DNA from 3 places in the Rhizobium sp. L9 genome. Region 1 is predicted to be linked to each of the others. Evidence: predicted binding sites of a transcription regulator. Region 1 holds the regulator's gene; each other region holds the start of a gene.

Region 1 (6,341 bases):
AGAGGGCACCGATGTCGATGACGCTCGGGCCGATCGTGCCGCTTTTAACGGCGAGGTCAACCGATTTGTCACCGATTTTTATTGTAGCGCTTTGATCCGTCATGCTGTCCTCCGAAATGTCGGTGGCGCCACAAAAGCGCCATAGGGGTTAAGCGTCCTTTCCGATAGCTATATGATCGTGACGCTAATGCCAAGTTACCGTGATGGCATTTTGTGCATTGCGGCATCACCTTTTAGGCACTGCAGCGATGAGCCGCACGCATAGCGGAAGCCGATGATTCGACTGGCCTTTTGCCGCTTACGATTTTCCCTCGTATTTCAATCGATTATCCTTGCCGGATTTGCTTGAAGGTTGCATTCTTGGGGCCTGGCGGGGTGATCTTGGGCGGGGCATGCAGGAAACGATGACAGCCGAATTGCGGCCGCAAGCGGGCGTCGGTCTTGCCGATCCGCCAGATTTTCCTGCGCCTGCGGTGGTGACTCAATCGGCAAGGACGCAGTCGCAGACCCCATTGCATCGTCGGCTGCTGGCCACCGCCGGGCAATCGCTCCGTGCCGGGGCCTGCATGCTTGGCGAAGAGGCCGATCATGGACGCCTGCTGCTGTTCTCGCCGGTCTTCCTCGGAGCCGGCTCGGCCTTCTGGTTTCTTGCGGCATCGGATTTTCCCCTCGTTGCATCGCTGCTCTGCCTGCTGGTGTCGGCGGCCGCGGTTTTCCTCACCGATCCCAGCCGGCCGGCCTTGCGCGCAAGTTTCATGACGCTGGCACTTTTCGCCGGCGGCATGCTCTCAGCTCAGTTCGAGAGCTGGCGGGCTTCAACGGTGATCCTCGATTCATCCGTGACGACGACGGTGACTGGCCGCGTCGAACGGCGGGAAGGCGACGGGCGCGGGCGCTGGCGCTACATTCTTGCCGTCGCCGGCACCGAGGCGCCGGAGCTGAAACGGCCGCCGAGACGCATCACCGCGATCGTCCGGGGCGCCGATGCGCCTTTCGAGATCGGCGACGTCATCACCGGCAAGGCACGTCTGACGCCGCCGGCAGGCCCCGCACTTCCCGCGCTCAACGACTTTTCCTTCGGTGCCTATTTCGACGGCATCGGCGCCAACGGTTTCTTCTATGGTGCGCCGGAGAAACTCGACTTGGAGGCAGGCCCGCAGGCGGCCAGGTCGACGGCGGACGCCCTGCTCGAATGGCTCTACCAGCTGCGCAGCAGCATCGGCGACCGCATAAGATCGATCCTGCCCGGTGATACCGGCGCCTTTGCCGCTGCCCTGGTGACGGATGAACGGCGCGCCATATCGCACGTGACGACAGAGGCGCTGCGCCAGTCCGGCCTTGCCCATATCGTCGCGATCTCGGGCCTCAACATGGCGCTGTCGGCTGGCATCTTCTTCGTCGGCTTCCGGATGCTGCTCAGCCTCTTTCCCGGCATCGCCCAAGCCTATCCGACAAAGAAGATCGCCGCTGCCGGCGCGCTCATCGCCGTCACCGCCTATTACCTGATCTCCGGTTTCGGGGTTTCGGCCGAGCGCGCCTTTATCATGATGGCCATCATGCTGATTGCCGTCTTCTTCGACCGGCCGTCGATTAGCCTGCGCAATGTCGTTCTCTCCGCGCTCATCATCATCGCCATTTCACCTTCGGAAGTATTGGGCCCGAGCTTTCAAATGTCCTTTGCCGCCACATTGGCCTTGGTATCGGGCTATCAGTTGTGGAAGGACAGGCGTGTCCGCGAAAACGCTTTTCTGAAACTGCCGATCATCAGGCCGGTGGTTGCCGTCGCCGGTTTCTTCGGCGGCGTCTTCCTGACCTCGCTGATCGGCGGCTTTTCCACCGCATTGTTTTCGATCGAGCATTTTCATCGCCTGACGGCTTACGGCCTGCCGGCAAACCTTGCGACGATGCCGATTATCTCCTTCATCGTCATGCCGGCCGGATTGTTGGCGATGTTGCTCATGCCTTTCGGTCTGGACGCTCCGCTCTGGAAGGTCGTCGGATTCGGCCTCGATCTGGTGATTGCGGTTGCCAAGACGGTGTCCGGCTGGGGCGGTGATATCGGCATCGGCCGCTTGCCCGGCTGGTATTTCGCAGTGGCGGTGGCAGGCTTTCTGCTGCTGACGCTGCTGCGCACTCGGCTGCGCCATGTCGGCACATCGATCATCGCCATCTCGACGCTCATCGTGCTGCTTCTGCCGGTTCCCCGGCCGCCGGATCTGGTGATTTCGGAGGATGGCAGTCTGGTTGCGGTCGTCGCGGCTGAGGCAATAGCTTCCAACCGTGAAAACCCGCCGGATTTCATATTCGACCAGTGGCAGAGAGCGCTGGTGCTGCCGACACATGATCCGCCGAAGATGCTGGATGGTCCGGCCATCCCGCCGGAAGGAGAAGGCCGCCGTGTCAGGCTTTCCCGCGATCAGCAGAACGAAGCGAGTGCGGCGATGCGGGCAGCCGCAGCAGGCGGTGAAGCAAACCGTTTTTCCTGCGTCAAGAAGGCTTGGTGCACATCAAGACTTGGCAATGGCCATATCGTCACCGTTATCGACAATGCCGCCTATCTCGGCCCGGCCTGCGATACGGCCGATATCGTCGTGACCTCGGTCCGTCTGCGTTTCAACAGCTGCCGTTCAGGTGGCACGCTTTTCACCGGCGAGACGCTGCGTAGGACCGGCTCGCTCGAATTGCGTTTCGCCGATGCCGGCCTGGAGGTCACCACCGCCTTCGATGCCTTGTCGCGACCATGGATGCGCCATCGCGCCTATGATTGGCGCAATGATCGTTTTACCGATTCCAGCCCATCCGGCGTCAGTGATAGCGACGGATGAGGCCGACGAGCTTGCCCTGCACCTTGACGCGGTCGGGCCCGAAGATGCGGGTCTCATAAGCCGGGTTGGCGGCCTCGAGCGCGATCGAGGCGCCCTTGCGGCGGAAACGCTTCAGCGTTGCTTCCTCGTCATCGACGAGGGCAACGACGATATCGCCGGGACTGGCGGTACTGCCGTTGCGAATGATCACGGTGTCGCCGTCGAAGATGCCGGCGTCGATCATCGAATCGCCTTTAACCTCCAGCGCATAGTGCTCACCGGAGCCGAGCATATCTGAAGGAACGACTATATCGTGGGTGTTGTTCTGGATCGCCGAGATCGGAACGCCGGCGGCGATACGTCCCATGACCGGCACGGAGACGGAGTTGCCATTGTCGGCGACCGGCTTTGGCGCAGCGGGGGCGGCGACCGGCTGGGGCTTACCGAGGCTGCCCTCGATGACGCTCGGCGAAAAACCGCGACGCTGAAGACTGGGGTTATAGGCCTCCGGAAGCTTGATCACCTCGAGCGCCCGGGCGCGGTTCGGTAGGCGGCGAATGAAGCCGCGTTCCTCAAGCGCCGTGATCAGGCGGTGAATGCCGGATTTCGAGGCGAGATCCAGGGCATCCTTCATTTCGTCGAAAGAGGGAGGAACGCCGGATTCCTTCATGCGCTCATGGATGAAAAGGAGAAGCTCCTGTTGTTTGCGCGTGAGCATCGACGTTAGACCCCGTGATTGAAACAAATCCAGAACGGACACTATATGTTCCATATGTGTTCCGCAAGTAGCTAAATTTCCGTAAAAGTTCACGTCAACTCGCTGAGATTTTTATTTTCATTTGCCGGATTGGCGCACATGTCTTGCATTGAGGGAGGTGCTGTCGCACATCTCTTTCCGGTTTCAGGAGGGATATTCATGAACGCGCATTCCGCCAGGTCGCACCCGCTGGATCATGTCGTGCTGCCCGTGGTCAATATCGATCTGGCGCGTGAGAGGCTCGGCAAGCTCGGTTTCACCGTCGCCGCCGATGCGCGCCATCCCTTCGGAACGGAGAATGCCTGCGTCTTTTTCGCCGACAAGACCTATCTGGAGCCGCTTGGCGTGGCGAGTGTCGACGAGAGCGAAGCAGCGGCCCGCCAGGGCAACGTCTTCATCGCCCGCAATCGCGCCTTCCGTTTCCGCTGCGGCGAGGAGGGACTTTCTGCGCTGGCCTTCCTCAGCGAGGATGCCGACCTCGATCATAAGCGCTTCGTCAGCAACGGCGCGAGCGCCGGTGAGATGTTGCAGTTCAGCCGGCCGATGCGGATGCCGGACGGTTCGGAGAGCGTCGGCAGCTTTAAGCTGGCCTTTGCAGCTGATTTGCGCGCCCCCGATTTCTTTCTCTTTACTTGCCAGCGCATCACTTCGTTCCCTACAGATCGCGCCGCGCTGGAGAGACACGCCAATGGCGTGATCGGCATTGCCGAGATCGCACTTTGTGCACCGGACCCGGCGGCATTCGCCGCCTTCGTCGGGCTCGCGATTGGGCAGGCGGCGGTGGAGAAAACCGGTTTCGGCATGAATATCGCGGCATCAAATGCAAAGATCAGCTTGATGACGGCCGGAAGGGCTGGAGGCCTATTTCGAGACCGCTGTCTCATCAGCCGATCGCGGCCTGCGGGGGCGGGCAATCCTCTTCACCGTCATCGATCTTGCCGTGACAGAAGCGCATTTGGGTGCTAACGGGATCACATTCACACGCGCAAGAACAATCGCATTCTGGTGAAGCCCACGCCCGGGCAGGGTGCGCTCTTCGCCTTCGAGGAAACACGATGAGCACCGACACGAATTCCGAAGTCAGGATCGGCGAAGGCGAAGGCCAGGTCACTTTTTCCAATACTGGCCGCTTGTCGCTGATCGCCGGTCCATGCCAAATGGAGAGCCGGGATCACGCCTTCATGGTCGCCGGCACGCTGAAGGAGCTTTGCGGCAAGCTCGGCATTGGCCTCGTCTACAAGAGCTCCTTCGACAAGGCGAACCGTACCTCGCTCTCGGCTGAACGCGGCATCGGCCTGGAAAAGGGCATGGAGGTCTTTGCCGACCTCAAGAAGGAATTCGGCTTTCCCGTCATAACCGACGTCCATACGGCCGAGCAATGCGCCGAGGTGGCCAAGGTGGTCGATGTTCTGCAGATCCCGGCCTTCCTCTGCCGTCAGACGGACCTTCTGATCGCCGCCGCCAGAACCGGCCGCGCCGTCAATGTCAAGAAGGGCCAGTTCCTCGCCCCTTGGGATATGAAGAACGTTCTGAAGAAGCTCAACGCCAGCGGCAATCTGAATGTGCTCTTGTGCGAGCGCGGTGCCTCCTTCGGCTACAATACGCTGGTTTCCGACATGCGTTCGCTGCCGATCATGGCGGCGATGGGAGCTCCCGTCATTTTTGACGCCACCCATTCCGTGGCGCAGCCGGGCGGGCAGGGCGATTCCTCCGGCGGCCAGCGCGAGTTCGTGGAAACGCTGGCGCGCGCGGCAGTGGCGACGGGAATTGCCGGCGTCTTCGTCGAAACCCATCAGGATCCCGACAACGCACCGTCCGACGGGCCGAACATGGTCTATCTCAAGGACATGCCGCGACTGCTTGAGAAGCTGCTTGCCTTCGATGCGATCGCCAAGGCCTAACGTTCAACAGGCTGACATGATCGTGGTTTAGGCCACGATGCGATACCCGCTCGAAGGCGGGAAATTGCGCCATTGTAATTTGCACGCCTTCGATTATGACAGGCTTCGAACGACTTATCACCCACCGAGCAGGAAGAACCCATGACTGCAATCACCGATATCATCGCCCGCGAGATCCTCGATAGCCGTGGCAACCCCACCGTCGAAGTCGACGTCTATCTCGAAGACGGCAGCATGGGCCGCGCGGCCGTTCCCTCGGGCGCCTCGACGGGCGCACATGAGGCGGTCGAGCTGCGCGACGGCGGCAAGCGCTATCTCGGCAAGGGCGTCGAAAAGGCGGTCGAGGCCGCCAACACCGAGATCTTCGACGCGATCGGCGGCATCGACGCCGAAAATCAGATCCAGATCGACAACATCATGATCGAGCTCGATGGCACGCCGAACAAGTCGCGCCTCGGCGCCAACGCCATCCTCGGCGTCTCGCTCGCCGTCGCCAAGGCTGCGGCCCAGGCATCCGGCCTGCCGCTTTACCGTTACGTCGGCGGCGCTTCCGCCAGCCTCCTGCCGGTGCCTATGATGAACATCATCAACGGCGGCGCTCATGCCGACAACCCGATCGACTTCCAGGAATTCATGATCCTGCCGGTCGGCGCCGATTCGATCGCCGACGCCGTGCGCATGGGTTCGGAAGTCTTCCATACGCTCCGCAAGGAGCTTGCCGCGCAGGGCCACAACACCAATGTCGGTGACGAAGGCGGCTTCGCTCCCGGCCTGAAGAGTGCGCCCGAAGCCCTCGACTTCATCATGAAGTCGATCGAGAAAGCCGGCTACAAGCCGGGCGACGACATGTGCCTCGGCCTCGACTGCGCCTCGACGGAA
Region 2 (6,341 bases), on a different contig from region 1:
AGAATCTTTCTAAAATGGCGGCCACGCGGCGTTTCGCGTGGCCCGCCGTTGCGCGTGTCCGCTACTTGGTCGGAGCGTTCAAGCCCCAGAGGACGCCGAACGGATCGCGAAGCTGGCCGTAGCGATCGCCCCAGAACATCAGTTCGACCGGCATGACGACTTCGGCGCCGGCGGCCACGGCACGATCCCACCAGAAATCGATATCGTCGATAACAAGCTGGATGGCAAAACCTTCATGGCCTTTGAAGGGATGGCCGTATTCGGGATAGGCATCCGCCAGCATGAGGGAGCTGTCATTGATATAGAGATGAATATGCATCGTCCGGCCGCTTTCATCGACCGGCACCCTGTGGGCCTCTTCGGCGCCGAAGGCCTTCTTGTAGAATTCCGCGGCCTTCACCGCACCATCGACGGTCAGGTAGGGCAGCAGGCCATTCTTCACCGGCGGCAGCTTGGCCGGTTTGTCTTCCATCGTATCCATGCTCGTCCTCCATCGTTTTTGAGCGCCGGCTGAATGCCCGGCTGCTTCAAAGACGTATCATGGAAGCATGATCCGACAGTGGCGGCCAATATTTTTGAAAGCAGGACCTCAGAGATCGATGATCGTGCCGCGGCCGTCGTTCCAGACGCGCATCTCCGGCTTGCCGTTGTTTGCCTTGGCGCGCACCGGAGCGGGCTTCATCTTCATCGAAAGCGCGCGTCCGACCATGAACACGGTCAGGATGCCGCCGACGGCAAGCGTCACCGAGAAGGTGAGAAGCAGCATGGCGACAAAGAAGGTGGCGCCGGCCAGCATGAAGAAGATGGAGCGAATGTTCTGCATGGGTTTGAAACCTTTCTACAGAAAGGAATGTGGTCCTTCCTTTTCCTCTCTGCAAGGCAAGCATGGCTTTTTGTTGTCTTGCCGGGCTTTGCGAAGCTTGGCACTAATGGCTGATGAAGCAAACCACACCTCTGCGTTCCTCAAGTCTGCGCCGCTCGGTGCTGAGCGTGCCGGCCATCAATCTGCGGGCGCTCGAAAAGAGCCGTTCCCTTGATTGTGATGCGGTTATTTTCGACCTGGAGGACTCCGTCGCGCCCGAGAGCAAGGGCCAGGCGCGGGAAAATCTGCATGCTTTTTTTGGCGGACCGCCGCTCGAGGGCAAGGAAAGGATCATTCGTATCAATTCTTTGTCATCCGGATTCGGGGCGGCGGATCTCGATCTGGTCAAGGCGCTTTTGCCCGACGCCGTTCTCCTGCCGAAAGTGGATGGACCCCAGGATGTCATCGATATTGGCGATCTGCTGGCCGATGCGCAGGTGCCAGAGGAGCTGCGCATCTGGGCAATGATCGAAACGCCGCGCGGCGTGCTGAACGTCGGGGCGATCGCCGAAACCGGCCGCATGCCGGGGGCGCGGCTCGATTGCCTCGTCGTCGGCCTCAACGACCTGCGCAAGGAAACCGGCGTCCTGCCGCAGCCGGGGCGAAGCTTTCTCGTGCCCTGGCTGATGCAGGTCATTCTCGCGGTCAAGGCTAATGGGCTTGATGCGCTCGACAGCGTTTTCAACGATTTCCGGGATGGCGAAGGTTTCGACGTCGAATGCGGGCAGGGTCGCGCTATGGGTTTTTCCGGCAAGATGCTGATCCATCCCGCGCAGATTGCGGCCGCCAACCGGCATTTCGGTCCGAGCGCGGAAGAGATTGCCGAAGCGCAGGCAATCATATCAGCCTTTGCCGATCCGGCCGCCCAAGGCCTCAACGTCATCAATGCGAACGGCCGGATGATCGAGCGGCTGCATCTTGTCCAGGCCGAAGCTCTGGTTCATAAAGCCCGTCTGATTTCTGCAAGAAAGCCCGCCTGATGAAACTCTACCGCTTCCTGACCGGTCCCGACGACGCTTCCTTCTGCCACAAGGTCACCGCCGCCCTCAACAAGGGCTGGTCTCTGGAGGGCTCGCCGACCTATGCCTTCAATGCCGCAACCGGCGCGATGCAATGCGGCCAGGCCGTCGTCAAGACTGTCGAAGGCAAGGATTACGATCCGGAGATGAAGCTCTCCGAGCAATAGCGCGTTCTGCCGAACGCACGGTTTCAGCGCTCGGCGGCTTCCTCGGCGCTGGCCTCGATCCGCTCCATATCCTCATCGCTCAGCCCGAAATGGTGGCCGATCTCGTGGATCAGGACGTGAGTGATGATATCGCCGAGCGTCTCGTCGTTCTCGGCCCAATAGTCGAGGATGGGGCGACGGTAGAGGCGAATGCGGTTCGGCATTTCGCCGGTTTCCACGGTGAAACGCTCCGAAATTCCCCTGCCTTCGAAAAGGCCGAGCAGGTCGAAAGGCGTTTCCAGCGCCATATCCTCGAAAACGTCGTCATCGGGGAAATCCTCAATCTCGATGGTGAGATTGGTCGTCAGCTGGCGGAATTCATCCGGTAGATGGCTGTAAGCCTCCATGGCCAGCGACTCGAAGGTGCTGATCGTCGGCGCATGGCGGTCCTGCCAATCATCGCTCTGGTCTACGCGGGCCATGAATATTCCTTCCTTTGCGGGCCCATATAGAACCTTTGCCGCCGATTTTCGAGTGCGGAATCAAAGGCAGGAATAAATTCATAAAAAATGATTGTTGACTCTTCTTCAGCTCTCTGGAATCCATAAGAACATAACAGGAACAAAGACGGACGGAGTAAACGCCATGGCGCAGAACGCCCTGGCGCGCGAGCGGCTTTTTGCGCTCCGCGAAACCATCGCCAAGCTAGAAGGAAAGCCTGCGCCGGCGCTTGCGGCAGCGGAGCGGGAAGCCATGGCTTCGGAAAAGACCGGAGAGATTCAGGAACGAAACGACCTCGGGCTTCGCCTGCCAATTGGCGTGTCACCGCTCGACGAGGCGATGGAAGGCGGCCTGCCGCTCGACGCGATCATTGAATTTCGCGCTGCAAGTTCCCGCGATGCTGGGGCGGCAAGCGGCCTGGCTATGGCTGTTGTGACGTGGATGCAGAAACAAGAGGAAGATGCCGGGAGGTCTCTGCCGCTGCTCTGGATCGGCGATGCGGTTGGCGCGCTGGAAGCAGGCCGGCCTTATGCCCCGGGGCTTAAGGATTTCGGATTGAAGCCGGAGCGATTTTTCCATGCCGCGCCGCGCAAGCTGGAGGATGCGCTCTGGCTTGCGGAAGCTGCCGTTGAAAACGCAGCCTTCTCTGCCGTCGTCATGGAGGTGCGTGGCAATCCTCTGCATTTCGGTCTGACCGAAAGCCGTCGGCTTAGCCTCAGGGCGCGTGCCGCCCGCCGTCCGCTTTTCCTCATCCGTCAAGCCGGCGCGGAGGAAGCGAGCAGTGCTGCTTTGCGCCTTCGGGTCGAGCCGGCGCCGTCGAATCTGCGGCCGTTACCGGACGGATCGAAGCTAGCCGGCAGCATCGGCAACCCGATTTTCCGTCTCACGCTGGAGAAGAGCCGACATCCGGCTCCATTCTCCTTCCTTCTGGAGTGGAGCCCCCATGAACGCGAATTTCTTGCCGTCGACGAACCAAGCTTCACTCGGTCTCCAGGCGAAAAATCAGCGCATTCTGGCGCTCAGCTTCCCGCATCTGGCCACAGATCGCATCGCACGCAAGCGCTGGGGGCTTTCCTGGCGTTCGAAAGGGCGTCCTGAAGAACCGCCGCTCGTCTGTTGCGGCAAGCTCAACAACGCCATGCGTTTGACGGCGCTGGACGAATTCGCCGAGAGGTTGGGATTGCGGAAGGATCAAGGCGTTGCCGAAGCGCGCGCCATGTATCCGGCGCTCGATGTCATGGAAGAAGATCCTGCGGCCGACCGCCGGCTTCTGGAAGCCATTGCCGACTGGTGCGACCGTTATACGCCGATGGTGGCGTTCGATGGTAGGGATGGGCTGCTTCTCGACATTACCGGCTGCGCTCACCTCTTCGGCGGGGAAAGATCTCTTCTCAAGGATATTCTGTCGCGGCTCTTCCATATGGGGCTCGATGCACGAGGTGCGGTCTCATCGACGCCGGGCCTTTCCTGGGCTGTCTCCCGTTTCGGAAACGGCGGCATCGTGGAAGACGATGAGACGGAACATGTTTTGATGCCGCTGCCTGTCGCGGCCTTGCGCCTGGAAGAACAGATCGTCGAGGCTTTGAAAAAGCTCGGGCTCAAATATGTCGGCGATGTCATTCATGCGCCGCGGGCGCCGCTCACCCGCCGTTTTGGCCCGGCGCTGCTTCTGCGGCTCGACCAGGCGCTGGGCCGCGAGGAGGAGCCGATCTCGCCCCGGCGTCCCGTCGCCAGTCTTTCGTCCGAACGTCGTCTGATCGAGCCGATCGGAACGGAAGAACAGATCCTTGCCGTCACCGGGCAGGTTGCCGTGTCGCTGAAGCCGTCGCTGGAAGCGCGCGGTGCCGGCGGGCGGGTGTTCGAGCTAGTGCTGTTTCGTGTCGACGGCAGGGTTTTCCGCATTTCCGTGGGTGCTTCGCGGCCGCTTCGCGAGCCGAAGCTCGTTGCAGGGTTATTTTCCGAACGGCTGCATGCGATTTATGACGATATCGATGCCGGCTATGGTTTCGAGATCCTGCGCCTGAATGTGCTGCGGCATGACCCGTTCAACGACACGCAGGGCGATTTTGAAGGTGACCGGCAGGATGAAATCTCTCTTTCAACCTTCGTCGACCGCGTTTCGGCCCGTCTTGGCCGGGATTGCCTGCAAAGTTTCCAACTTCGGGAAAGCCATGTGCCGGAGCGGGCCGTGATCACGGTACAGGCAATGGAGAGCCTACCGGCATTGCAGAAAGTGAAGCAGGACAGCGCGCTTCCTTTTCGTGAGGAGCGCCCTCTGCGGCTCTTTGCAAACCCGGAGCCTGTTGAGGTCGCATTTGCTGAAGTGCCGGACGGTCCACCGCAGACTTTCCGCTGGCGGCGGACACAACATCAGGTGGCAAGAAGTGAAGGACCGGAACGGGTCGCCATGGAATGGTGGATCGATGGGGATGATGCGCAGACGCGCGATTATTTCAGAATAGAGGATGAGTCTGGACACCGCTTCTGGATCTATCGTCAGGGTCTTTATGGTGAAAAACCCGATCCACGCTGGTTCATGCATGGGGTCTTTGCATGAGGGCCGAGCCTGCATTCTTCGAAATCGGCACGAGAACGAACTTCTCGTTCCTCGAAGGTGCCTCCAGCCCGGAGGAGATGGTCGTGCAGGCCGCTCACCTCGGACTCGGCGGTCTCGGCATTGCGGACCGCAATTCGGTTGCCGGCGTCGTCAGGGCACATGCGCAGGCCGAGCAGCTTGAGGAGAGATATAAAAACAGAGATGCGATTTTGGCTCAGGCAGCGAAGGAAGGGAAAAGAGAAGAGATTCTCGATCCTATCCGGATTCAGCCGGGCGCCCGACTCGTCTTTTCCGATGAAACGCCTGATATTCTTGCCTATCCCCGCAATCGGCAGGGCTGGGCGAATCTCTGTCGTCTCCTCAGCGCGGGCAATCTGAAAGAAGAGGCAGTCAAGGGCGCCTGCATTCTGACAGAAGCAGAGCTCATGGAATGGGGCGACGAGATGATGCTCGCGCTCGTTCCGGACCGGAGCCTTATCAGCAATCCTGCCCGCCAGCCGGTGCTTGAAGACTATCTGGAGCGGTTTCGCAAACGGTTCCGCAAGGGATTTTTCATGGCGTTGTCGCCAGCCTATGACGGGCGGGACCGGCAGGCCTTTGCGGTGTTTTCCATGCTGGCCGCCCGAAACCGTGTGCCCTTGATTGCAACCAATCAGCCGCTCTATCATCACCCCGATCGCCGGCCGCTTTCTGATATCGTGATTGCGATCCGGGAGCATGTGCAGATCTCGGAAGCCGGATTCCTTCTGGCGCCCAATGCCGAGCGCTTTCTCAAGGATGCACGTGAAGTATCCAGGATTTTCCGGGACTATCCTCACGCGGTCGAGAATACGCAGGTGTTTTTCGCAGGGCTGAGCTTTTCCCTGAACGAGTTGAAACATAATTATCCCGCGGAAAACGAACCCGGCGAAACCCCGCAGCAAACTCTGAAAAGGCTGACGTGGGCAGGAGCGGCAAAACGTTATCCGGATGGTATTCCCGAGAAAGTGGCGCAGCAGATCGAGTATGAGCTGAAACTCATCGGCGACAAGAATTATGCCTCCTACTTTCTGACGGTTCACAAGATCATCCAGCACGCTCGTTATCAGATTGGTGTGCTCTGCCAGGGGAGGGGGTCGGCAGCGAATTCGGTCATTTGCTTTTGTCTTGAGATTACCGAAGTCGATCCTCAAAAGAGCACGCTCCTCTTCGATCGCTTTATTTCGATGGACCGGGACGAGCCGCCTGATATCGATGTCGATTTCGAGCATGACAGG
Region 3 (6,341 bases), on a different contig from region 1:
TGTTGGTCGCCATGCCCACCGCGATGCCGCCGGCGCCGTTGACGAGCAGGTTCGGGAACTTGGCGGGAACGACGACCGGCTCGGAGAGCGTGCCGTCATAGTTGTCGCGGAAGTCGACGGTTTCCTTGTCGAGATCGTCGAGCAGCGAATGGGCAGCCTTCTCCAGGCGGCACTCGGTGTATCGTTCGGCCGCCGGCGGATCGCCGTCGACCGAGCCGAAGTTGCCCTGGCCGTCGATCAGTGGCAGGCGCAGCGACCAGGGCTGCGCCATGCGGGCAAGCGCGTCGTAAATAGCGGCGTTGCCGTGCGGATGGTATTTACCCATCACGTCGCCGGTAACGCGGGCGCATTTGACGTACTTCTTGTTCCAGTCGATGCCGAGCTCGGACATGCCGTAGAGGATGCGCCGGTGCACGGGCTTCAGGCCGTCGCGCACGTCGGGCAACGCGCGGCTGACGATGACGCTCATGGCGTAATCGAGATACGACCGCTGCATTTCCTCCATGATGGAGATGGGCTCGATGCCTGGCGGGAGCTTCCCGCCGCCGGGGGGTGTTTGCTCAGTCAAAACAGATCACGATCTCTTCTAGAATCACTTGAAGATTTATAGCGGAAAGCCTGTTCCCGCGCCATTTTCTGAGCGCGTTTTGAACAGGCTTTTGCGGCCGAAAAAGGGTAAAGCACCGGACTTGTGCGGCCGGACCGGACAAATCGGCCGCGGGCCGCCGCAGCATATTTGCCAAATCGAAATCCCCGCTTCACAATCGCAGAAAACCACGCACCCATATGGGCTTCCGGAGAGACGATGGCAAGCGCCGACCAGTTGATCAACGCCTTTACCACGCTCATCGTCACCATCGACCCGCCGGGCCTCGCACCGCTCTTCCTGGGGCTGACGATCGGCATGAGCCGGACCGAGCGCCGGCAGGTGGCGCTGCGCGGCTCGACCATCGCATTCATCATCCTCGCCGTCTTCGCTTTGTTCGGCGCAGGCGTGCTCGGCGTGCTCGGGATCTCGATCGGCGCCTTCCGCCTCGCCGGCGGGCTCCTGCTCTTCTGGATCGCCTTCGAGATGGTGTTCGAGAAGCGGCAGGACCGCAAGGAGAAGACGACCGAGGTGGCGATCACCAAGGATCATATTGAGAATATCGCCGTCTTTCCCCTCGCCCTGCCGCTGATTGCCGGCCCCGGCGCGATCTCGGCGACCATCCTGCTTTCCGGCACACTGGCGACTTCGGTCGAAAAAGCCCAACTGATCGGCGTCATCGCCGCCATTCTGCTGCTGACCTTCCTCATGCTGCTGATTGCTGAAAGGCTCGACCGCTTTCTCGGCGTCACCGGTCGAGCGATCCTCACCCGCCTGCTCGGCGTCATCCTCGCAGCCCTTGCGGTGCAGTTCGTCGTCGACGGCGCGAAAGCCGCGCTCAATCTCATCAGCGCGACGCCGAATTGAAATGGCAGCACATGTTCGGGGTGACCCGACGAGATCAACTGCCGTGACATCAAAGAAAAAGAGCATGACGCCGGCCCGGACATCATGCTCTCGGATGCTCTCATAAAGCCAGAACAGGCGGCCGATCAAAACGGGATGTCGTCGTCGAGATCGCGCGAGAAATTGCCGCCGCCACCGCCGCGGCTGGACGATGAGGATGACGGGGCGCCGTAGTCGTCGCCATAATCATTGTTGCTGCTGCCGCGGCCGCCGCCGAAGCCGGAGCTCGCGCCGCCGCCATCGCCGCGGCCGTCGAGCATCGTCAGCGTCGAGTTGAAGCCCTGCAGCACGACTTCAGTCGAGTAGCGATCCTGGCCCTGCTGGTCCTGCCACTTGCGGGTCTGCAGCTGGCCCTCGACATAGAGCTTGGCGCCTTTCTTCACATATTGCTCGACGACTTTGCAGAGGCCTTCGTTGAAGACGACCACAGTGTGCCATTCGGTCTTTTCGCGGCGCTCACCCGAATTGCGGTCGCGCCACGTTTCCGAGGTCGCGATACGGAGGTTGGCGATCGGCCGGCCATCCTGAGTGCGGCGGATTTCGGGGTCTGCACCCACGTTTCCAACCAGAATTACCTTGTTCACGCTACCAGCCATGCTTTTCACCCTGCCTGCCGCCCTGCCCGGCGGCGTTAATCGATCAGCGCACCTTAAACCATAGCGAACCGCAGATGCGCGCGAACGGTGTTTAATCCACAGTTTATCCCATCAGAAAGCGGCATGCATTCATCAGGAATTTTGTTCTTTATTTGTTCTAGTTTATCCGTATGATCCTGTCAACAGAATCGAAAACCTTGAGTCATCCAGGATATTCAGCCTCGACTCGCCCGCCGGCATCACTAAATAAGGGCTGTTATCCAGAAAACCAAAGCAGAGACGATGAGCGAACTAAAGACGATCTCCATACGCGGCGCGCGCGAGCACAATCTGAAGAGTATCGATCTTGATCTGCCGCGCAACAAGCTGATCGTCATGACCGGTCTTTCGGGCTCGGGCAAATCCTCGCTCGCCTTCGACACGATCTATGCCGAGGGCCAGCGGCGCTATGTCGAGAGTCTGTCGGCCTATGCCCGGCAATTCCTCGAAATGATGCAGAAGCCCGATGTCGACCAGATCGACGGGCTGTCGCCTGCCATTTCTATCGAGCAGAAGACCACCTCGCGCAACCCGCGCTCGACGGTCGGCACCGTCACCGAGATCTACGACTACATGCGCCTACTCTTTGCCCGCGTCGGCGTTCCCTATTCGCCGGCGACCGGCCTGCCGATCGAGAGCCAGACCGTCAGCCAGATGGTCGACCGCATCCTCGCTTTCGGCGAGGGCACGCGCCTTTACATTCTCGCGCCGCTCGTGCGCGGCCGCAAGGGCGAATACAAGAAGGAGCTGGCGGAGCTGATGAAGAAGGGCTTCCAGCGGGTCAAGGTTGACGGCCAGTTTTACGAGATCGCCGAGGCGCCTGTTCTCGACAAGAAATACAAGCACGACATCGACGTGGTGGTCGACCGTATCGTCGTGCGCCCGGATGTGTCGGCGCGTCTCGCCGACAGCCTTGAAACCTGCCTGAAACTCGCCGACGGGCTGGCGATCGCCGAATTCGCCGACAAGCCGCTGCCGCCGGAGGAGACCTCGGCCGGCGGTTCGGCCAACAAGTCGCTGAACGAGACGCATGAGCGCGTGCTGTTTTCTGAAAAATTCGCCTGCCCGGTCTCGGGCTTCACCATCCCGGAAATCGAACCCAGGCTCTTCTCCTTCAACAACCCCTTCGGCGCCTGCCCGACCTGCGACGGTCTCGGCGCCCAACAGAAGATCGATCCCGACCTGATCGTACCCGAACCGGAGCGGACGCTGCGGGACGGGGCGATCGCGCCCTGGGCCAAATCGACTTCGCCTTACTACAATCAGACGCTGGAAGCGCTCGGCAAACATTACGGCTTCAAGCTCGGCACCCGCTGGAACGACCTGTCCGACGAGGCCAAGGACGTCATCCTCAACGGCACGGACGACAAGATCGAGTTCCACTACGCCGACGGCGCCCGTTCCTATACCACGCACAAAAATTTCGAGGGCATCATCACCAATCTCGAGCGCCGCTGGAAGGAGACGGATTCCGCCTGGGCACGCGAGGATATCGAGCGCTTCATGTCGGCCGCCCCCTGCCCGGCCTGCAACGGCTATCGCCTGAAGCCGGAAGCGCTGGCGGTGAAGATCAATAAGCTGCATATCGGCGAAGTGACCGAAATGTCGATCCGCATCGCGCGCGACTGGTTCGAGGCGCTGCCGGCGACATTCAATGCCAAGCAGAACGAGATTGCCGTCCGGATCCTCAAGGAAATCCGTGACCGCCTGCGCTTTTTGAACGATGTCGGCCTGGAATATCTAAGCCTGTCACGCAATTCCGGCACGCTATCGGGCGGCGAGAGCCAGCGCATTCGCCTCGCCTCGCAGATTGGCTCGGGCCTGACGGGCGTGCTCTACGTACTCGACGAACCATCCATCGGACTGCATCAGCGCGACAACGCCCGGCTGCTGGATACGTTGAAGCACCTGCGCGATATCGGCAACACCGTCATCGTCGTCGAGCATGACGAGGATGCGATCCTCACGGCCGATGACGTGGTCGACATCGGCCCGGCCGCCGGCATCCACGGCGGCCAGGTCATCGCCCATGGCACGCCACAGGATATCATGGACAATCCGAAGTCGCTGACCGGCAAATATCTCTCCGGGGAACTGGGGGTTCCCGTTCCTGAGGGGCGCCGCAAGCCGAAGAAGGGCCGCGAAATCAAGGTGATCGGCGCGCGCGGTAACAATCTGAAGAATGTCACGGCATCCATTCCGCTTGGCGTCTTCACGGCTGTGACCGGAGTCTCCGGCGGCGGCAAGTCCACCTTCCTGATCGAGACGCTCTATAAATCGGCGGCGCGCCGCGTCATGGGCGCGCGCGAAATCCCGGCCGACCACGACCGCATCGACGGTTTCGAGCATATCGACAAGGTGATCGACATCGACCAGTCGCCGATCGGCCGCACGCCGCGCTCGAACCCCGCGACCTATACCGGCGCCTTCACGCCGATTCGCGACTGGTTCGCCGGCCTGCCGGAAGCCAAGGCGCGCGGCTACCAGCCCGGCCGCTTCTCCTTCAACGTCAAGGGCGGGCGCTGCGAGGCCTGCCAGGGCGACGGCGTCATCAAGATCGAGATGCACTTCCTGCCCGATGTCTACGTCACCTGCGACGTCTGCCATGGCAAGCGCTATAACAGAGAGACACTCGACGTCACCTTCAAGCAGAAGTCGATCGCCGACGTGCTCGACATGACGGTGGAAGAAGGCGTCGATTTCTTTGCGGCAGTACCCGCCGTGCGCGACAAGCTGCAATCGCTGAAGGATGTCGGTCTCGGTTACATCAAGGTCGGCCAGCAGGCCAATACGCTCTCGGGCGGCGAAGCACAGCGCGTCAAGCTCGCCAAGGAGCTGTCGAAACGTTCGACCGGACGTACACTCTATATTCTCGACGAACCGACGACCGGCCTGCATTTCCATGACGTCGCCAAGCTGCTCGAAATGCTGCACGAGCTCGTCAACCAGGGCAATTCGGTGGTGGTGATCGAGCACAATCTCGAAGTCATCAAGACGGCCGACTGGGTGCTCGATTTCGGCCCCGAGGGCGGTGATGGCGGCGGTGAAATCGTGGCTGTCGGCACGCCCGAGGCAATTGTCAGGGAACAGCGCTCCTATACCGGCCATTTCCTGAAAGAATTGCTGGAGCGGCGGCCTGCGAAGAAGGCGGTTGCGGCGGAATGACGATGAGGCTGGCGTCGCCTGATGATCTGGAAACGATCGCGACGCTGACGGCAGCCGCCTATCGTCCCTATACCGAACTCTTCGGCGCTCCACCGATTCCCGTGACGGAGGATTACGCGCCGCGGATCGACCGCGGCGAGGTCTGGCTGCGCGACATCGGCGGCGAAACGGCCGGCCTCGTGGTCGCAGAGCAGCATTCCGATTACCTCATGCTATTCAGCATCGCGGTCTCGCCGACCTTTCAGTGCGCCGGACATGGGCTCTCGATGTTGCGCTGGCTGGAGGGCAAGGCGCGGGAATGGGACATTCCGGAGATACGCCTCTACACCAATGCGCGGATGGAGCGAAATATCGCGCTTTATCGCGCCTTCGGATTTCAGGAAACGGGTCGGCGGCCGAGCCGTTATCGGCCAGGATGGACGCTCATCAACATGACGAAAGAGATTCATGCGGCCTGGCGGCCGCGAACTAGGAGGACGACATGGCGAAATCCGGCACTATCCGCACCGGCATCGGCGGCTGGACCTTCGAGCCCTGGCGCGGGCATTTCTTTCCCGCCGACCTGAAACAGAAGGACGAGCTGCATTATGCCAGCCGCCAGTTGAAGGTCATCGAGGTCAACGGCACCTATTACAGCACGCAGAAGCCGGCGGTTTTTGCCAAATGGGCAGCCGATGTGCCCGAGGGATTCATCTTTTCGCTCAAGGCGACGCGTTTCGTCACCAATCGGCGGGTGCTTGCGGAAGCCGGTGAATCGATGGAGCGCTTCCTCACCTCTGGAATCAGCGAGCTCGGCGATCATCTCGGGCCGCTGCTCTGGCAATTCGCCCCGACGAAAAAGTTCGATCCGGAAGATTTCGAGGCCTTCCTGAAGCTGCTGCCGGCAAAGCAGGATGGGTTGGCGCTCCGCCACGTCGTCGAGGTGCGGCACGATTCCTTCAAGGTGCCGGAATTCGTTGCTCTGCTTGCTAGATATGGCGTGGCGCCGGTTTGCGCCGAACATTTCGACTATCCGATGATCGCCGATGTGACGGCCGATTTCGTCTATG

Evidence for each region. The regulator LexA, encoded in region 1, represses DNA repair genes until DNA is damaged. The targets are predictions, from matches to a motif close to TGTTCNNNNTGTGTTCNG.
Region 2: the regulator LexA is predicted to act here: its motif matches at 2,634-2,651, upstream of CO660_RS08205 (metallopeptidase family protein).
Region 3: the regulator LexA is predicted to act here: its motif matches at 2,231-2,248, upstream of uvrA (excinuclease ABC subunit UvrA).

Annotation. Positions count from the first base shown of each region.
Region 1 is NZ_NWSZ01000008.1:67,844-74,184, reverse strand. Features, by position in the region: gene gltA (citrate synthase) at 1-103, opposite strand, end outside; gene CO660_RS10170 (ComEC/Rec2 family competence protein) at 393-2,825, shown strand; gene lexA (transcriptional repressor LexA) at 2,806-3,522, opposite strand; partial or broken gene CO660_RS10160 (VOC family protein) at 3,721-4,620, shown strand; gene kdsA (3-deoxy-8-phosphooctulonate synthase) at 4,617-5,462, shown strand; gene eno (phosphopyruvate hydratase) at 5,604-6,341, shown strand, end outside.
Region 2 is NZ_NWSZ01000006.1:269,350-275,690, reverse strand. Features, by position in the region: gene CO660_RS08225 (glyoxalase/bleomycin resistance/extradiol dioxygenase family protein) at 62-481, opposite strand; gene CO660_RS08220 (hypothetical protein) at 590-823, opposite strand; gene CO660_RS08215 (CoA ester lyase) at 937-1,842, shown strand; gene CO660_RS08210 (DUF1737 domain-containing protein) at 1,842-2,048, shown strand; gene CO660_RS08205 (metallopeptidase family protein) at 2,072-2,509, opposite strand; gene CO660_RS33755 (hypothetical protein) at 2,673-3,626, shown strand; gene CO660_RS08200 (DNA polymerase Y family protein) at 3,538-5,085, shown strand; gene CO660_RS08195 (error-prone DNA polymerase) at 5,082-6,341, shown strand, end outside.
Region 3 is NZ_NWSZ01000028.1:34,714-41,054, forward strand. Features, by position in the region: gene gyrA (DNA gyrase subunit A) at 1-568, opposite strand, end outside; gene CO660_RS25600 (MarC family protein) at 806-1,453, shown strand; gene CO660_RS25605 (single-stranded DNA-binding protein) at 1,579-2,088, opposite strand; gene uvrA (excinuclease ABC subunit UvrA) at 2,371-5,292, shown strand; partial or broken gene CO660_RS25615 (GNAT family N-acetyltransferase) at 5,289-5,747, shown strand; gene CO660_RS25620 (DUF72 domain-containing protein) at 5,774-6,341, shown strand, end outside.